DNA from 4 places in the Vreelandella janggokensis genome. Region 4 is predicted to be linked to each of the others. Evidence: predicted binding sites of a transcription regulator. Region 4 holds the regulator's gene; each other region holds the start of a gene.
What was found. Region 4 encodes LexA, which represses DNA repair genes until DNA is damaged. Its sites were predicted from a motif close to TACTGTNTANNTANACAGTA; they were not measured.
Positions count from the first base shown of each region.

Region 1 (4,855 bases), on a different contig from region 4:
CCGAGGCACTCGCCGAAGCCGGCAAAGCCATGGGCCACGCTATCCGCGTGGAAACCCAAGGCTCGGTAGGCGCACAAGATCAGCTGACGGATAAAGAGATCGCTGATGCTGATGTGGTCGTGCTGGCCTGCGACATCGACGTTGACCCTGCCCGCTTTGCGGGCAAGCGCATTTACCGCACTTCCACCGGCAGTGCCTTGAAAAAACCGCGCCCAACACTGGAAGCTGCCCTCGCTCACGCCAGCATTGAAGACGGCAACCAGCCCAGTGCCAGCAGTGAAGGCAAAAGCGTCAAAGAGAAAGGGGTTTACAAGCACCTGCTGACCGGTGTGTCGTTCATGCTGCCGATGGTGGTCGCGGGTGGCTTGCTGATCGCACTGTCGTTTGTGTTCGGTATCAACGCCGCCGAGGAAGAAGGCTCACTGGCCGCCGCGCTGATGAAAATCGGCGGCGGCACCGCCTTCGCGCTGATGATTCCGGTACTCGCCGGTTATATTGCCTACTCGATTGCCGACCGCCCCGGTATCGCGCCGGGCATGATTGGCGGCATGCTGGCAGCCGATATAGGCTCCGGCTTTATCGGCGGTATTCTGGCCGGTTTCCTGGCCGGTTACGTCGCCCTGGCGGTTACCCGCTACGTTAAACTGCCTTCGAGCATTGAATCGCTGAAGCCGATCCTGATTATTCCACTCATCGCCAGCCTGGTGACTGGCCTGGTAATGATCTATATCGTCGGTGAGCCGGTGGCGGGCATTCTTACCGCGCTGACCAGCTTCCTTGAAAACATGGGCTCCACCAACGCCGTGCTGCTGGGCATTCTGCTGGGCGCCATGATGTGTTTCGACCTGGGTGGCCCGGTCAACAAAGCCGCATATACCTTTGGCGTCGGACTTCTAGCCTCGGAAACCTATGGTCCCATGGCGGCGATCATGGCCGCTGGCATGGTACCTGCCATCGGCATGGGCATTGCCAGTCTGGTGGCACGCAACAAATTTTCGGCGCCCGAGCGCGAGGCAGGCAAGGCATCGTTTGTACTCGGCATGTGTTTTATCAGCGAAGGGGCGATTCCGTTTGCCGCCAAAGATCCGCTGCGGGTAATCCCTGCCTGCATGCTGGGCGGTGCCGTTACCGGTGCACTTTCCATGCTGGTAGGCGCTAAACTGATGGCCCCCCACGGCGGCATTTTTGTCCTGCTGATCCCCAATGCCATTACCCCCGTGCTGCTCTACCTGAGCGCGATTGTGGTCGGCTCGCTGATTACCGGCCTGAGCTATGCCATGATCAAACGGGGCGCTACCCAAGTGGCCATTGCCAGCTGAACAGTGCCAGGCGGGCCAAGGCCCGCCTTTTTATTGGGCTCGCTATTGGTTTTATTACCGTACAACATGCTTTTGTTCACGATGGTTTGCCACAGCACGCGTTTTATGTAGTATTTTTACACACATAACATCAAGGCAACTCGCCGACCTACAACAACGGACACCGCTATGTTTCAGCTGACCCGCAGTGTGACGTGGCAGGCACTCGAACGCCTGCGCGACAAAACCGCTAACGATCGCATTCGTGACTATTTCACCAATGACCCGCAGCGCTTTGAAAAAATGAGCCTGCGGGTGGGCGGTCTTTTCCTCGACTACTCGAAGCACCACGTATCCGACGAGGTCAAGGCCAAACTGATCGAACTGGCCGACCACTCCGCCCTCGTCCAGCGCCGAGCCCAGATGTTTTCGGGCGATATCATCAACGTCACCGAAGACCGTCCGGTTCTCCACACCGCGCTTCGCCACCTCGGCGATGATCCGGTATTTGTCGACGGCAAGGACGTGATGCCCGAAATCACCCGTACCCGCGAGCAGATCAAGCAGTTTTCCGAGGCGGTGCGCAGCGGCGAGTGGAAAGGCTATAGCGGCAAGCGCATCAAGGACGTGGTCAACATTGGCATTGGCGGGTCGGACCTGGGCCCCAACATGGCCGTCCGTGCGCTATTGAAGTACCGCCACCCAGAGTTGCACTTCCACTTTGTTTCCAACGTGGACGGCACCCATATTCAGAAGGTGCTGTCGCGTCTCGACCCAGCCACCACGCTGTTCATCGTCTCGACCAAGACCTTCTCTACCCAGGAAACCCTGCTCAACGCCAAGACCGCGCGGCGCTGGTTCCTGGAGAACGCCGGTGAAGACGCCGATGTGGGCGCGCACTTTATCGCTGCCTCCACCAACCGCCGCGCGGCGATGGAATTCGGCATTCGTGAAGAGAACGTGTTCGAGTTCTGGGCCTGGGTCGGCGGGCGTTACTCCATGTGGTCATCAATTGGCCTGCCGATTGCGCTCTCGATTGGCTTTGAGGGCTTCATCGAGCTGCTGGAAGGCGCTCACGAGATGGATAACCACTTCATTGAAGCGCCCTTCTCCGAGAACATGCCCGTGCTGATGGCGCTGATCGGTATCTGGTACATCAATTTCATTGGTGCGGAAACCCAAGCCATCGTGCCTTACGACCAGGCCCTGCACCAGTTGCCTTCGTTTCTCCAGCAGTTGGATATGGAGTCCAACGGCAAGTCGGTGGACATCTTCGGCCACCCGGTGAATTACAAGACCGGCCCGATTGTGTGGGGCCAGACCGGCTCCAACGGTCAGCACGCTTTCTTCCAGTTGCTGCACCAGGGCACGCGCTACGTGCCCATCGACTTTATCGCCTCACTCAAGCCCGAGCCGGGTGTCGAAGACCACCACTTCGCGCTGCTGACCAACATGCTCGCCCAGGCCAACGCCTTTATGGAAGGCAGCCAGGGAGACAGCAAGGAGCTCAGCCAGCATGACCCCTACAGCTGCCCCGGCAATCGCCCATCAAGCACCCTGCTGCTGGACGAGCTGACGCCGAAAAACCTGGGTGCCCTGATCGCGCTCTACGAGCATAAGGTGTTCGTGCAAGGCGTTATCTGGAACATCAACTCTTTCGACCAGTGGGGCGTGCAGCTGGGCAAACGTATCGCCGGTGAAATCAGCGAACGCATCGACACCAACGCCGCCGACTTCGATGCCTCGACCCAGGGACTGCTGGAGCTGTTGCGCGGCCATTTTCCCGGCAATGGGGGAAGTGAAGACAGCGCCGAAAAAGCCAACGGCGATAAAAAAACCACGCGGAAAAAGCGCTAAGCACTAGCGAGTCACGTGCTGGATAACGTGAAACGCCTTGGCTTTAGAGAGCCAAGGCGTTTTGCATTTACCGTCCATACAACCATTTTTCGATATCCCGACCTACCCCACCGCCTGACCTAGCCTGTTTCCCCTGGTTGGCCGGGAAAGGCTGAAGCAACCAAACATGGCTCTTTACTCATTCTTGCACACTGGACAAAACATCATATACTGTATATATAGCCATATATAAACGGGGTGGCAAATGACGGCTTTTCATTACGCTGATGGCAGTTCCTCGGTGCGCAAAGGACGTGGAGCGACGTACGACCCGCATAACCGCTTTGCACCCACCCAAAGCGTTGCGGAAGACGATGGCTGGTGGCGGGAGGAAACATCCACAAGTATCGTAACCGAGGTGCGCGAGGAAGTGAGCAAAAGCGCGCTGTCGTGGAACACCTCGCCGGATTTGCCGTTTGATCGCTCGCTGAATCCATACCGTGGCTGCGAGCATGGCTGCGTTTACTGCTATGCCCGCCCTTCCCATGCGTATTGGGATTTATCGCCAGGGCTGGATTTTGAAACCAGGCTGATTGCCCGCAGCGGTTTAGTGGAGCGGTTAACCGACGAGCTGTGCCACCCTAATTACGTATGCCGTCCGATTAACCTTTCCGGCAATACCGACTGCTACCAGCCACTGGAGGCGAAACACCAAACCACCCGTCGCTTGCTTGAGTTGTTATTGGAATGTCGCCATCCGGTCACCATTGTGACTAAAAGCAGCCTGATACTGAGAGACCTGGAGTTGCTTTCAGAAATGGCCGAACACCGTTTGGTGCGGGTTTTTGTCAGCCTTACCAGTCTGGATGCCAACCTGAAACGCACCCTGGAGCCGCGCACGGCGTCGCCTCAAGCCCGTCTGAAAATCATCCGCGAGCTGAATACGGCGGGGATTCCTGTGGGCACGCTGGTTTCGCCGATTATCCCTGGGCTGACCGACCATGAAATTGAGCGGATTCTTGAAGCCGCCAGCCGAGCGGGGGCGCGCACCGCTACCTGGATGCTATTGCGCCTGCCCCATGAAGTGGCGCCGTTATTCGAGGCGTGGCTGGAAGCCCACTACCCCGAGCGGGCTGCCAAAGTGATGAGCTTGATTCGACAGTGCCGTGGTGGGAAGGATTATGACGCCCGCTTTGGCAAGCGTTTCCGCGGTGAAGGGGTGTTTGCCGAAATGATCAGCCAGCGGTTTAATCGTGCCAGCCGCCAGTGGAAGTTGCAGTCCCGCACCGAGCAGGGATTGAATACCCGCGATTTTCGCCCGCCGCGCGCGCAAGGGGATTTATTCTATTAGACTGGGCAGCGTTACTGTCGAACCCCATAAAGGATGCGCCATGCCCGCGCCGTTAAGCAAAACCAAATCGAGCTTTTACCGTCGCCTGTACGTGGCGTACCTGATTGACCAAGGCGCTGCCAGCGTCCCGGCCTTGATTGAGGCGACCGGCATGCCAAGGCGCACCGCGCAAGATACCATTACTTCGCTTGCTGAGTTGGATATCGAGTGTGTGTTCGAAAAGGATAAGGGAGAGCGGCATAACATCGGCCGCTATCAGATACGTGATTGGGGGGCGATTGACCCACGCTGGGTGGCAAGTCACGCCCAATACCTGCAAGAGGCACTGGGCTACGGTGACGCCTAAGCAGTATTAAGCGACGCTAACCTC
Region 1 is NZ_JARWAJ010000009.1:43,709-48,563, reverse strand. Features, by position in the region: gene QC816_RS17995 (PTS fructose-like transporter subunit IIB) at 1-1,319, shown strand, start outside; gene pgi (glucose-6-phosphate isomerase) at 1,488-3,155, shown strand; gene QC816_RS17985 (PA0069 family radical SAM protein) at 3,400-4,485, shown strand; gene QC816_RS17980 (winged helix-turn-helix domain-containing protein) at 4,526-4,831, shown strand; gene QC816_RS17975 (DUF2797 domain-containing protein) at 4,838-4,855, opposite strand, start outside.
Region 1: QC816_RS17985 (PA0069 family radical SAM protein) is a predicted target of LexA. The motif match lies at 3,364-3,383, and genes of this name have one in related genera.

Region 2 (4,855 bases), on a different contig from region 4:
CCGCGGCAGTATCGTCTTCCGGGTTGCGGTCGGGGTGATATTTTTGCGCAAGGCGACGGTAGGCCTTCTTGATCTCTTTCTGATCGGCCCCTTTGTCGACACCCAGGATTTCATAATAATCGCGTTGGGACATGGGTCCTACGCCTCTTGGTTAGCTACGCATTCAACTGCACATTTAACTATGTGTTAACGACAGAGTATTTAAGACACAGTATTTAACGACACATTAAGCTTTTTGCGTCTTTGACGTGGAAACAGCAACGCGGGAGTTGCCCCCCGCGTCGCCGCCTACCTCGTCAGAAAGAGCGCTTACTGCTTTTTCTGATCGTCGTTGACTTCTTCATACTCGGCGTCGACCACGTCTTCATCGGGCTTGGCGTTGCCCTGCTCGGCACCTTCCTCACCCGGCTGCTCGGCGCCTTCAGCCTGCTCGGCGTACATCTTCTGTGCCAGCTGGCCAGACGCTTCAGTGAGTGCGTCGAGTTTCTGCTGGATCAGCTCCTGGTCATCGCCTTTGGTAGCTTCTTCCAGCTCGGTGATCGCGGTTTCGATGGATTGCTTCTCGTCATCGGTCGCCTTGTCACCAGCTTCTTCCAGCGTCTTGCGGGTGGCGTGGATCATGCCGTCCGCCTGGTTACGCAACTGCACCAGCGCCTCGAACTTCTTGTCTTCGTCGGCGTGGGCTTCGGCGTCGCGTACCATCTGCTCGATCTCGTCTTCGGTCAGGCCGCTGGACGCCTTGATGACGATCGACTGTTCTTTGCCGGTCGCCTTGTCTTTCGCGGAGACGTTCAGGATACCGTTGGCATCCAGGTCGAAGGCTACTTCGATCTGCGGCACGCCGCGCGGCGCCGGCGGAATATCGGCAAGGTCAAAGCGACCCAGCGACTTGTTCTGCGACACTTGCTTGCGCTCACCCTGGACGGCGTGGATGGTCACCGCCGTCTGGTTGTCATCCGCCGTGGAGAAGGTTTGCGTCTTCTTGGTCGGGATGGTGGTGTTTTTCTCGATCAGCGGCGTCATCACGCCACCCAGGGTTTCGATGCCCAGGGTCAGCGGCGTTACATCGAGGAGCAGCACGTCTTTCACGTCGCCACCCAGAACGCCGCCCTGAATTGCGGCACCCACGGCCACGGCTTCGTCCGGGTTGACGTCTTTACGTGCATCCTTGCCGAAGAACTCAGCGGCTTTTTGCTGAACCAGCGGCATGCGCGTCTGACCACCGACCAGGATAACGTCGTCGATCTCGGAGGCCGACAGGCCGGCATCTTTCAGCGCCATCTTGCAGGGTTCCATCGAGCGCTGCACCAGATCGTCTACCAGCGACTCCAGCTTGGCGCGGGTCACTTTCACGTTCAGGTGCTTCGGACCGGTGTTATCGGCCGTGATATAGGGCAGATTGACATCGGTCTGCTGGGCACTGGAAAGTTCGATTTTGGCCTTCTCGGCGGCTTCTTTCAGACGCTGCATGGCCAGGTTATCGCCTGACAGGTCAATACCGCTGTCCGACTTGAACTGGTCAACCAGATAGTTGATCAGCGCCAGATCGAAGTCTTCACCACCCAGGAAGGTGTCACCGTTGGTGGCCAACACTTCAAACTGGGTTTCGCCGTCGACATCGGCGACTTCGATGATCGAAATATCAAAGGTACCGCCGCCCAGGTCGTATACCGCGATGGTTTTATCACCGCGTGACTTGTCCATGCCATAGGCAAGCGCCGCTGCGGTCGGCTCGTTGATGATACGCTTGACATCCAGACCGGCGATGCGGCCTGCATCTTTAGTGGCCTGGCGCTGGCTGTCATTGAAGTAAGCCGGCACGGTGATGACCGCTTCGGTGACGGTTTCACCAAGGTAGTCTTCTGCCGTCTTCTTCATTTTCTTGAGCACTTCCGCGCTCACCTGCGGCGGTGCCATTTTCTGGCCTTTCACTTCTACCCAGGCATCACCGTTATCGGCTTCGGTGATCTTGTACGGCACCATCTTGATATCTTTCTGAACAACGTCGTCTTTGAAACGACGGCCAATCAGGCGCTTGATAGCGTAAAGCGTATTTTCAGGATTGGTCACCGCTTGGCGCTTGGCGGCCTGACCGACGAGCGTCTCACCGTCTTCGGTGTACGCAATGATGGACGGCGTCGTACGGCCGCCTTCTGCGTTTTCAATGACTTTTGCACTGTCGCCATCGAGCACCGATACACAGGAGTTTGTGGTGCCCAAATCAATACCAATAATGCGTCCCATAATAAGAACCTCGTATTCGGTTGTTTCAATACATCAAACTGGTTGCGGGATTTCCCGCGGGGTTGCCCCTTTATCTGGGGGCCACCTGAGACTTTTCAAGGCCCTTTTTAGGCCTTTACTGCGTTATGACTCACTCGCTTTCTGACTGACCACGACCATGGCCGGGCGGACCAGGCGTCCATTCAGCAAGTAACCCTTCTGCATGACCTCCATGACCGTATTTGGCTCCTGCTCAGGGTTCGGCACCATCGCCATGGCTTCGTGGACCTGTGGGTCAAACGGCTCGCCCTGGGGATCGATGCTTTCAACGCCAAACTTGCTCAGCACATCCAGCTGCATCTTCAGGGTCATCGAGACCCCTTCGCGATGAACCTCGGAGGCGTCTTCCTGCATCGACTCAAGCGCTTTTTCCAGGCTGTCGATGACCGGCAGAAGCTCTTTAACAAACTTCTCCAAGGCGAATTTGCGCGCCTTTTCAGCCTCATGCTCCGCCCGGCGGCGCACGTTTTGCGCTTCGGCGGCTTCTCTTAGTGACTGATCCTGGGCTTCTGCCAGACGCTGCTCCAGATCCTGCACCTTGGCGGCCAGCGCATCGACTTCAGCCTCATCCTCGACACGATTGACGACGGTTTCATCGTCATTGACAAGGCCTTCCAGTTCGCCTTCAACCAGGCGATCTTCAGCTTCTTGCTCCGGCGTCTCTGCTTCCTGCTCGTGGCGAGCCAGCTCGTCGTCCATCGGGGTTTGCGGTTCTTTTGCCATGCCTAGCTCCTGCAACGTTCGAGAGGCGTGCGATACGCCCAAATAATAAATAGCAACGTAAATTGGCTCTGCACCGTATATGGGGACCATAAAAGCCATCTCAAGTGGGCATTGAAGCGTGTTTTCGACTACTGTATAAAACAACAATATTCAGACGCATTGACTACGCTCGTTCCGCTGCGCCTCAGGAGGCCCTCATGTTGACTCAGCTTGCCATTCGAGATTACGCGATCGTTGAGCACCTGGAACTCGACCTGACCCATGGCATGACCGCCATTACCGGCGAGACCGGGGCCGGCAAATCGATTCTGCTCGGCGCACTGGGCCTTTGCCTGGGCGAACGCGCCGACGCAGGCAGCGTGCGCCATGGCAGCGAACGCACTGACCTCTCAGCGCGTTTTGATATTCAGCATTTGCCCGCGGCAAGCGAGTGGCTTAGCAGCCGCGAACTGCCCAGTGACGAATGCCTGTTAAGGCGGGTGGTAACGGCAAGCGGGCGCTCCAAAGCATGGATCAACGGACAACCGGCCACGATCAGCGACCTCAAAGCGCTTGGGGAACACCTGGTGCAGATTCACGGCCAGCACGCCCACCAGGCGCTGATGCGCGAAGAAACCCATCTCGCACTACTCGACGATTATGCGGGCCTTCGCGACACCGCCCAGCAGCTGGCCGAGACGTACCGTGACTGGCGCAGCGCCAACCGTCGCCTCAAGCAGCGCAAGGAAGCCGGCAGCGAGGTAGAAGCCAAGCGACAGCTGCTGCGCTATCAGGTGGAGGAGCTCGATCAGTTGGGCCTTGCTGAAGGCGAACTGCAAACCCTTGAAGAAGAACAACACTCCCTGGCCCACGCCGATGAAACACTCCGCGAAACGCAGTTTGCTGCTGACTGCTGCGCCAGCGACGAGGGCGGGGCACTATCGTTGCTCAACCAGGCTTATACACATTTAAGCGCCTTGCCGGGCAGCGATAAGGGCACGTTATTTAACACTCTGGCGATGCTCAGCGACGCGCGCATTCAGGTCGAAGAGGCCGCCAGCGAGCTCAACCGCCTCGCCAGCACCACCGAACTCGACCCCGAGCGCCTGGCGTGGGTGGAAGAGCGTTTAGCGGACGTGCACCGTATTGCCCGCAAGCACCATGTGGCACCCGAAGAGGTTTGTGCACTGCATGCGGAGTTGAGCCGGGAAGTGGCCGAACTGGATAACAGCGAGAACGACATCGAGGCCTTGGGTGCCCAGGTAGCGGAACTTCGCGAGCGCTATCGACGTGACGCCAAGCACCTGAGCGAGGGACGCCAGAAAGCCGCCGTCCATTTGGGGAAGGAGGTCCAGCAGCAGCTAAGTTTCCTGGCCATGGGCAAGGCACGCTTTGAAGTGGAGGTCACGCCCAGGGATACACCGGCGGCGGAAGGCGTCGATCAGGTTCACTTTTTAATCAGCGCCAACCCCGGACAGCCCGCCAGACCGCTCACCAAAGTTGCCTCTGGCGGTGAGCTTTCGCGCATCAGCCTGGCTATCCAGGTCGTCGCCGCGTCTCACTCAACCATACCAAGCCTAGTGTTTGATGAAGTCGACGTCGGGGTTTCCGGTGCCACTGCAGAGATTGTCGGCCAGCTGCTCCGCAAGCTGGGCGAAAACGGCCAGGTAATGACCGTCACCCACCTGCCTCAGGTGGCCGCCCAGGCTCACCAGCACCTGCACATTGAGAAACACGCCCGGCGCGATACCACCCTGACGCACATGGCCCTGCTGGATGAACAGGGCAGAGTCAGCGAGCTGGCCCGCATGCTGGGCGGCGTCAAACTCTCGGACCAAACCCTGGCCCATGCCCGTGAAATGCTCAATGC
Region 2 is NZ_JARWAJ010000005.1:52,708-57,562, forward strand. Features, by position in the region: gene dnaJ (molecular chaperone DnaJ) at 1-133, opposite strand, end outside; gene dnaK (molecular chaperone DnaK) at 310-2,244, opposite strand; gene grpE (nucleotide exchange factor GrpE) at 2,368-3,006, opposite strand; gene recN (DNA repair protein RecN) at 3,204-4,855, shown strand, end outside.
Region 2: recN (DNA repair protein RecN) is a predicted target of LexA. The motif match lies at 3,136-3,155, and genes of this name have one in related genera.

Region 3 (4,855 bases), on a different contig from region 4:
GCGGCGATACCAGAAATTGGCGCGCTCCTTGGCTTCACGCTCGTGCCCTTCATGCAGCAGCAGCATGGCTTCGATATACGCCAGCGTCGGCGAATCCGGCAATGCCTGCTGGGCTTTGACAAACGCTGCACGGGCGCTATCCAGGTCATCGTTGTCCAGGTGCGTCAGGCATAGCCGTTCAAGTGCCACCCCGCGCAGGAACAGCGGCCCGCGCTCAAGGACTTCGTCGAGCAGGTCGGCACGCTTGCGGGAAAAACCACGTTCCTGGTAAATATCCAGCAGAATTTCAAACGCGGGTTCAGCCTGTTCAGGCAGCCGCGACCAGTCGCTGCCATCGAACAGCGATTCAAGAATCTGCATGGCGCGGCCGCTTTGGCCACTTTCAGCGGCAATCAACCCGGCTTCAAGCAGTGCCTGGGGCAGCGCACGCTGGCTATCCAGCGCGGCTTTCAGGGTCGCGCCCTTCCACTCGCGCAGCGAGAGCATCCACATCATCTGCTCGGGGATTTCAGTGGGGAATTCGACCCGCGCGCAGCACTGCTTGAACTTGTGACCGGAATCGCACCAGCACGGCTCATTTCGACCGGGCGTGGCAAGGGATTCGCAGGCAAAATCCAGCCGTTCCAATGGCGTTTGCGACCATAGAATGGGGGCAAGCGCCTGAGCCGTCGCCAGATCATCATTGAAATATTCCGCCCCCTCGGCACGCACCCAGGTCATAAAATCGGGGTAGTGTTCATCCTGCCTGATAGCCGAGAGTGCCCCGGAGGCAAATCCCAGCAGCTGATCGACCCATACCGCCAGCATTGCCGTCTCCACTTATAAAAGACCCTATTGAAAAGCGACATAGTCTAGCATGACCATTGGGGGCACGCAGAGAGGATTGGCAAGATCGCCAAGGGCTGCCAGCGGGAAACGCTTCTACCCACCCGGCCAACGTTTATCTGGAGAGCAACCCAATGGACACATTGACACTAACCACCTGCCAAGGGGCCGAAATAACGCCTCATGTCCAGGCACTGGCACGCCTGCGCATTGAGGTATTTCGTGACTACCCCTACCTCTACGATGGTGACCTAAGCTACGAAGCGGATTACCTGGGTCGCTACGCGGATAATCCAGACAGCCTGTTCGTCCTGGTCTTCGACGGCGAATCATTGGTGGGCGCCGCCACCGGACAGCCGCTGGCCGATGAAGTCGACGAGTTCCGTCGCCCGTTCCAGGCCAACGGCATTGATCCCTCGAGCGTGTTTTATTATGGGGAATCGGTGCTGCTTCATGATTACCGTGGACGCGGCATCGGCAAACGCTTCATGGCCGAACGAGAGGCACATGCCAAGCTCAGAGGGTTTGATAGAGTCGCTTTCTGCGCTGTTGAGCGCCCCGCCGGCCATCCACTGGCGCCATCCAATTATCGTCCGCTGCATGACTTCTGGAATGCCCAGGGTTACCAACGCCACCCAGAACTCGCCACCACTTTCGCCTGGAAAGATATCGGCGAAAATGAAGAAAGCCACAAATCAATGGTGTTCTGGATGAAGCGTCTCGATTAAGCCACTCGGGCCCATTCAAGCAGGGGGGCCGTCCGCGAGTGCATATCAAGCCTTGCCTGTAAGCGCACCAGGTTCCAGTAATGGCCATTGAGGGCGCGTGAAAGTAGCAGCGTATCGGCGGGGGGCTGCAGACGGTCCATGGCCCCCCATACCTTGGGCGTCAGTTCGCGCAGGCGGCGATGGACGCGCACATCGCTGAAGTCCTGTTCACCGGGGCTAAACAGCGGCGCCACGCACTCGGCGGACTCGCGATAAAGCGATAAGGGGGCGCCCTGCCCCTGGCGGCCCCCCATTTGCATCAGCGCTTCATCCATTGCCATCGGATCATGGGCAAGGGTCGCGTTGAGGAGTTGCATCATCGCTTTCAAGCGGGTCTCGGGCACTGGAATCACCGCGCCAAAGTCGTATATCACCAACCGGCCTTGATCATCGGCCGCAAAATTACCCGCATGCGGGTCGGCGTGCAGCTCGCCGTAGGTAAACAATTCCTCGGTGATCCAGTCCGCCAACGCCACGGCGATTTTCTGGCGGGTGTCATCGTCAGCGCTTTCCAGATCGCGCAGCGGTGTACCACCCACAAAACGCATCGCCAGCACATGTTGGCCGGAAAGCTCAAAAAGCGGCTCGGGTATCACCAAGCGGCTATCGGCCTGGTAGCGTTCGCGGTAACGGGCCATGGCATCGGCCTCGGCGCGATAATCAAGCTCGTCGCGTAGCCCCGCTGCCAGCTCTTCAAACAGCGCATCCAGGCGCGCCTGGGGCACCTTGAACCAGCGGCCCAATCCCATGATACGCTTTACCTGCTTGAGATCGCTTTCCAGCACGTCGGCAAGCCCGGGGTACTGCACCTTTAGCACCACTGTTTCGCCGGCATGGGTGACCGCCTTGTGCACCTGCCCCATGGAAGCGCTGGCGAAGGGCCGCTCTTCGATGTCCCGAAAGTGCGAATCCAGCTCGCCGTACTGCATCACCAGCGCCTCGCGTATGCGCGGCCAGGGCATCGGCTCCGCCTGGCGTTGAAGGCGCGACAGCTCCTCGGCCAGGTCCGGCGGCAAGAGGTCATCCCACTGGGACATGATCTGCGCCAGCTTCATGGCCGGGCCTTTCAGCTCGGATAGTCCCTCAAATAGCGCCTCGCCCAGAGCCCGCCAGTCTGCCTGGCCACCCAGGCGTGTCTTGAGTAGCGCCCCGCCAGTGCGTGCCCCCAACCCCATCAAACGTCGTGTTCTGCCGCGATCTCGCATTTAAGTCGCCTCGTTGAGCATCTGACAAGCAGCTTACGCAATCCTATCAAATTATACAAAAGCTATACGCATAATTACTGAACATCATTTCCTCGACAACCCCTACTATGCGCTTCCGGGTGTGGTGTCTGTTACCATATTCCTACGTTACACAATTTAAGGCATCTCCCGCATGCGCTTGATTATCGCCGAAAAACCCAGCCTTGCCCGGGCAATTGCCGATGCACTTCCCGGGAGCGGAAAACGACAGGACGGCGCCATTCACTGCGGCGATACCACGGTTACCTGGTGCCTGGGACACCTCCTGGAACAGGCAGCCCCGGAGGCCTACGACCCTGCCGATAAACAATGGCGATTGGATCGGCTACCCATTGTGCCGCAGCAGTGGAAATTGATGCCGCGCTCAAAAGCGCGCGGGCAACTGGCGGTGATACGCAAGCTGATTAAACAGGCAAGCGAGGTCGTTCACGCCGGTGACCCGGATCGCGAAGGTCAATTGCTGGTACAGGAAGTGATCGACTACATGAAGTACCGCGGCCCGGTACAACGGCTGCTGATCAGCGACCTCAACAGGCCCGCCGTCAGCCGCGCCCTTGCCAGTCTGCGACCCAACGCCGAGTACCAGCCACTGTTCCAGGCGGCCCAGGCACGCGCCCGTGCTGACTGGCTCTACGGCATCAATCTGACCCGCGCCTGGACGCTCACCGGCCGCCAGGCAGGCCACGACGGCGTGCTTTCCGTAGGTCGCGTACAAACCCCGGTGCTGGGCTTGATCGTGCGCCGCGACAACGCTATTCGAGACTTTGTGCCCCACCCTTTTTACCCCCTTTGGGTCGACCTCAAGGTTGCTCAGGGCCAGCTGCGCGCCTGGTGGGCACCCAAGGAACACCAGCCATTAGATGACCAGGGGCGCTTGATCGACCGCCGACCCGCCGACGCATTGGCAGCGCAGCTACCCGGCGCCTCGGGTCAATTGACCCAACTCGACCAGCAGGAAAAACGCCAGGCACCGCCGCTGCCGTACTCGCTCTCAGCCCTTCAGGTCGACGCTGCCCGCCGTCACGGGCTTTCTGCACAGGTAGTACTGGATATTTGCCAGCGGCTATACGAGCAGCACAAGCTGATTACCTACCCGCGCTCCGACTGCCGCTACCTGCCCGAAGAGCACCTCCCGCTTGCCCAGCGCAGCCTGAGCGGCGCCTGCCAGAACGATGAAGCCCTTCAACAGTGGCTGAAAGGCGCGGACTTTTCGCTACGTTCCAAAGCCTGGAACGACAAGCAGGTAGGCGCCCACCACGCGATCGCCCCCAGCGGCAAGCCAGCAGATTTCAACCAGCTCTCCGCGACCGAAGGGCATGTCTTTCGATTGATCGTACGCAACGTTATGGCCCAGTTTTACCGTCCGCTGCGCACCTTTGAGGTAAAAGCCGAGTTTACGCTGCTTAATGAAGCCTTCCGCGCTCGCGGCCAAAGCATTCTTGACCCCGGCTGGAAACCGCTGTTTACCACCCGCGATGAAAGCCCGCCGCTGCCGCCGCTCACCCAAGGAGAAACCTGCCAGGCGATGGGTGCAGGCGTTGAGGAGAAGGAAACCCGCCCACCGGAACCCTTCACCGATGCCAGCCTGATCAAGGCAATGATGAACATCGGCCGCTACGTAGACGATCCTGCCGTGCGTCGCACCCTGCGCGACACCGATGGCCTGGGCACCGAAGCCACCCGCGCCGGCATCATCGAAACCCTGGTGCAGCGCGGCTACCTGGTCCGCAAGCAAAAAGCCCTGCGTGCCACCAAGCTCGGCAGCGCGCTCATCGCCGCCTTGCCCAGCGCCGTGAGCACGCCGGAACGCACCGCGCTTTGGGAACAGCGACTGCGCGCTATTTCCGAACAGCAGGATGACGCCAACACCTTTCAGCAGGCATTACTGGACGACTTGCGCGGCCTGCTCAGCCACAGCGACGCCGCCAGGCTACGCAACAGCCTGCAAACGGCACAGGGCGAAGCCGGTGGCCCGGTGAAGCGCGCTAGTAAGCCGAGAAAACGTTATAGCAAGAAGAA
Region 3 is NZ_JARWAJ010000001.1:1,132,463-1,137,317, reverse strand. Features, by position in the region: gene QC816_RS05160 (SEC-C metal-binding domain-containing protein) at 1-807, opposite strand, end outside; gene QC816_RS05155 (GNAT family N-acetyltransferase) at 960-1,553, shown strand; gene QC816_RS05150 (ABC1 kinase family protein) at 1,550-2,797, opposite strand; gene QC816_RS05145 (DNA topoisomerase III) at 2,970-4,855, shown strand, end outside.
Region 3: QC816_RS05145 (DNA topoisomerase III) is a predicted target of LexA. The motif match lies at 2,839-2,858, and genes of this name have one in related genera.

Region 4 (4,855 bases):
GTGGGCTGGCATGACACCATCAAGCTTCTTGGCCAGGGTGCTGAAAGGCACCAGGTCGTGTTGCTTGAGCGTCTCAAAAGGCCGGTCATCGACGGGCAAGGCGAGATGCGAGTCTGCCGCTACGCCGCCATGACCGGGAAAATGCTTGCCGATCGCGGCCATACCGGCTTCATGCAGACCGGCTACCAGCGCGCCACCCAGTTCACTGACTTGCGTGGCCTCCGAGCCAAAACTGCGGTCGCCGATGACGCTGGAGAGACCGCTATCGATATCCAGTACCGGAGCAAAGCTGATATCCAACCCGCAGGCGGCCATTTCCATGCCCAGGAGCCAACCGGTGTCCTGGGTAAGCCCCAGAGCCGCCGCACGATCCTTCTGGTAATACTCACCCAGCCGAGCCATTGGTGGCAGGCGCGTCAGTCCTTGCTTGATACGCTGAACGCGACCGCCTTCCTGATCCACTGCCAGCAACACGTTGGGGCGTAGCTTACTCACCTCGCTGCACAGGTCTCTGACCTGGTGGGCATCTTCCACATTGCGCGAAAACAAGATGACGCCACCCACCGAGGGCGATTTCAACAACTGCCTTTCTGCGGTGGTCAACGTTGTCCCTTCAAGGTCCAACATGACCGAGCCCAAAGGATGTGTCATAGCGGGGTGTCCAAAAAAGGCGCTAACTCTAGACGATGATTAGCGAGGAGTCCAACGATCAGCGGCTGTCGTGTAACCAGACAGGCGTTCCAGGTCCAGCATGCTCGAAAAGCCAAAGAAGATCTGCATTACGCAGCCGCACGCATCCATGAGAGGCTGGTTGACCCATGGGCTCATTCGGCGGCGTACCGTGCAGATAAATATAGCGTCGCTGGGAGTCGACCTGACCACCGCGGTTTATCCCCGGTTCCAGGCCACACAGCCATAGAATGCGCGTCAGAATCCAGTCTCGCTCGGGAAACGCCGCCGCCAGCTCGGCGTCAAATACTTCGCCCGTCCAGCGGCGGCCTTTAAAGACCGCGTTTTCCGGGGCATCAGTACCAATGGCGGCACGAATATAGTGCCAGCCAAGCGGCGTTTGCCCACTGCCCTGCCGATTACCCATGCCCTGGCGCCCGGTAGAAATTTCACACTCATGGCGACACATATCGCCTTGCCAGACGCGCAAGCTCTGCGACTGGGCGTTGATTTCCAGCCATAGCCCCTCGCGGGGCGGCATTTCAATGAGCGACGGTGTCTGCATGGTGCTCAATGTCCTTCTCATCAGGTAATGGCGCGTTCATCGCCGCCACCACTACCGGCCGCAGTCGGCGAACCAGGTCGCGGACCGAGACATGCTGGTGGTAATCCTTTTCGGCAATATCGCGCAGCGCATCCAGTCCCGAAAGCGTAAAGATGACGGTACCCAGCATAAAGTGTAGCCGCCAGAAGCGCTCAGCGTCGGGCAGATCCGGTGTCGCACGGCGAACCAGTTCGGTGAAACGGCTGAACACATCACCGTATTGCTGCTGGATGTAGCGTCGTAAATGCCCCTGAGCCTGGCTGTACGCAAGCCCCAGCAAACGCATGAAGACTTTGAGGCTATTGCGTTCGGCAGGCACCGTCAGCACGGTTGTGGCCATGGTTTCGAGGAGCACTTCAAGGGGGATGTCACGACCCTCGTAGCGCGCTTCGAGTTCGTCCAGAGCGCCATGAAAACGTTGGGAAAACGGATCCAGGTAGCGAGCAAACACCGCCTGGATGAGCGCCTTCTTGGATCCGAAGTGATAGTTCACCGCAGCAAGATTGACCCGAGCCTTGCTGGTGATGTTGCGTAAAGAGGTTTCGGCAAAGCCGCGCTCTGCAAAAAGCACTTCAGCAGTATCCAGAATGCGGGTCACCGTATCCGATTGAGCCATGCTGCTCTCCATAAGACGGGCCAAAAAGCGGGCCATAAAAAACGGATGTTTTAAACAAACCAGGATACTACGTTATCGTTTGTTACCTCTCAACGTATACCTGAACACCCAACCCTTATCCAACGCCGCTTTGCATCTTCATATACATCAATTTGTTAGCTGCCTTACCCCCATTATATACTGGACAGGAGAACATGCTGTATACTTAACCACATACTGTTAACTACATACTGACTGTTGACTACATACTGATAGGTAAACAGGAACGCAGTCTTGCTCACTTATTCAATCTGGAGGCTGGTATGTCGCGGCCATTAACTGTTCGTCAACAAAACGTGTTCGACTTTATTGTCAAGACCATGGCTGAGCTCGGCTATCCGCCCACCCGGGCTGAAATAGCCAAGGCACTGGGGTTCCGTTCACCCAATGCGGCAGAAGAACACTTACGCGCACTTGAGCGTAAAGGCGTCATTCGCATCATTCGCAATACGTCGCGCGGCATACGCCTGCCCAACCAGGAACACCAGGAAACGCCAGACGTGCTGCCAGCCTCAGGCGCAGACCCTGCCAACGGCCTGCCCATCATTGGCGAAGTCGCGGCGGGTAGCCCTATCCTGGCCGCTGAGCATATTGATCGCTACTGCCCGCTGCCCGCCGACTACTTCACGCCCAGAGCAGATTATCTGTTGCGCGTTCGCGGGCTGTCGATGCAGAACGTCGGCATCCTCGAAGGCGACCTTCTCGCCGTCCACCGCACCCAGCGCGTTCGGGATGGCCAGATTGTCGTTGCCAGGCTGGAAGACGAAGTCACCGTCAAGCGTTTCAAACGCGACGGGAATCACGTCACCCTGATCGCTGAAAACCCCGACTTCGACCCTATCCATATCGACCTACGCACCCAACCACTTGATATCGAAGGGGTTGGGGTCGGCGTTATTCGCGGTGGCAATGGCCAGGCGCTCGGCTAGCTGAACACGATGGTCTTGTTGCCATGCACCAGCACGCGGTCTTCCAGATGCCAGCGAAGACCGCGCGCGAGGACGGCTTTTTCAACATCGCGGCCAAAACGTACCAGATCGGTCGGCGTATGACAGTGGCTGACCCGGTGAATGTCCTGCTCGATGATGGGCCCTGCATCCAACTCCTGAGTCACGTAATGGCAGGTAGCCCCTATCAACTTGACGCCACGCTGGTAGGCTTGGTGATAGGGTTTGGCGCCAGCAAAAGACGGCAGAAAACTGTGGTGGATATTAATGACCTGCCCCGCATATCGTTCACACAACGCTGGCGGTAATATCTGCATGTAGCGAGCCAGCACGATACTGTCGGCCCGGGCATCATCAATATGCGCCTGCACCTGCTCAAAGGCCGCAGTCTTGTCTGCCGGATCCACCGGCACATGGTGATATGGTATTCCGTACCATTCCGTTAACGAACGCATGTCGTCATGGTTGGAAATCACACCCACGATATCGCAGTCCAGCTCACCCACCTGCCAGCGGTAAAGCAAATCGACAAGGCAATGGGATTCTCGCGAAACCATCAGGACAACCCGCTGCCGTTTCCGGGTATCGACCAGCGCCCAGTCCATGTCAAACCGCTCCGCCACCGGCTCGAAGGCTGAACGTAATACCTCTGCCGACATACCCAGCGAATCCGCCAATATTTCGTAGCGCATGAAAAAACGCCCGGTTTCCAGATCGGAATGCTGGCTGGCCTCGGTAATCGACCCTCCCTGGTCCGCGATAAAACTCGATACCTTCGCGACGATCCCCACCTGGTCCGGGCAGGACACCACCAAACGATAAAAATGCGACATAGTCATTACTCTTCACGGTTTGCCGGGCGACGATGATCGGGCCGTCCGCTGGCATTAAACAAACGTCTAGTGTACCGAATGAAGCGCTCGCAATCACCGCCCTTAATGGCAGTGATTGTTAGCCGCCCGCCCCATCCCGTATAGTTAACCAATTACTTTCTAGGCTTTATTAATCTGATGCATCCACCGCGCGTTCATATTCGTCCCCGTCGTCGCCCTCCCTTACGCCTCTTGCCGTTAGGCGGCTGCGGGGAAATTGGCATGAACCTGACGCTGTATGGGTACGAAGATCACTGGATCGTCGTGGATTGCGGCATGATGATTCGCCAGGATCTACCCAATGCGCCACTCCAGGTGCCCAACCTGGAAACCCCCAAAGCCCTGGGCATTGCCCCGCAAGCGCTCTACATCACCCACGGCCATGAAGACCACATTGGGGCGGTCGCTTGGCTCTGGCCCCACTGGCAATGCCCCATTTATGCAACGCCGCTGGCGGCAGGCTTGTTGCGCCTGAAGTTTGCCGAACATCAGCTCTCAAGCGCCGCCATTCATGTGGTCGAGCCAGGTGAGGCATTGGAAAGCGGGCCTTTCACCCTGCGCTTCCTGGCGGTTCCACACTCGATACCCGAGAGCTGCTCGCTGATGGTCATGGCAGGTCGCTATCGTGTATTGCACAGTGGCGATTGGAAGCTCGACCCTGATCCAATTATCGGCGCGCCGATCGATCAGACGCAATTCAAGGCCTTAGCGCCGGTTGATTTGGTAGTGGGGGATTCCACGAATGCCCCTCTACCCGGCCACTCAGGCAGCGAAGGCGATGTCGCCAAAGCGCTGGTCGAGACGCTCGCCAACTGCGAAGGCCGGATCATTGTCTCCTGCTTTGCCAGTAATCTCGCCCGGGTGTTGGCGATTGGCCGTGCCGCCTACCAGTGCGGGCGGCGCGTCAGCCTGATGGGGCGCTCGATGGAGCGCATGGTGGGTGTCGCACGCGGCCTCGGCTATCTGGACGATTTTCCTGCCATCGTGCCCGCCCATGACCTGGGTTATTTGCCGCCCGATGAAGTCGTGGTCATTGCCACCGGCAGCCAAGGTGAGCCACGCGCCGCCCTGCAGCGACTTGCCCAGGGGCGTCATCCTCACGTGGATT
Region 4 is NZ_JARWAJ010000006.1:192,528-197,382, reverse strand. Features, by position in the region: gene nagZ (beta-N-acetylhexosaminidase) at 1-651, opposite strand, end outside; gene QC816_RS15985 (L,D-transpeptidase family protein) at 710-1,234, opposite strand; gene QC816_RS15980 (TetR/AcrR family transcriptional regulator) at 1,212-1,889, opposite strand; gene lexA (transcriptional repressor LexA) at 2,192-2,857, shown strand; gene purU (formyltetrahydrofolate deformylase) at 2,854-3,708, opposite strand; gene QC816_RS15965 (ribonuclease J) at 3,970-4,855, shown strand, end outside.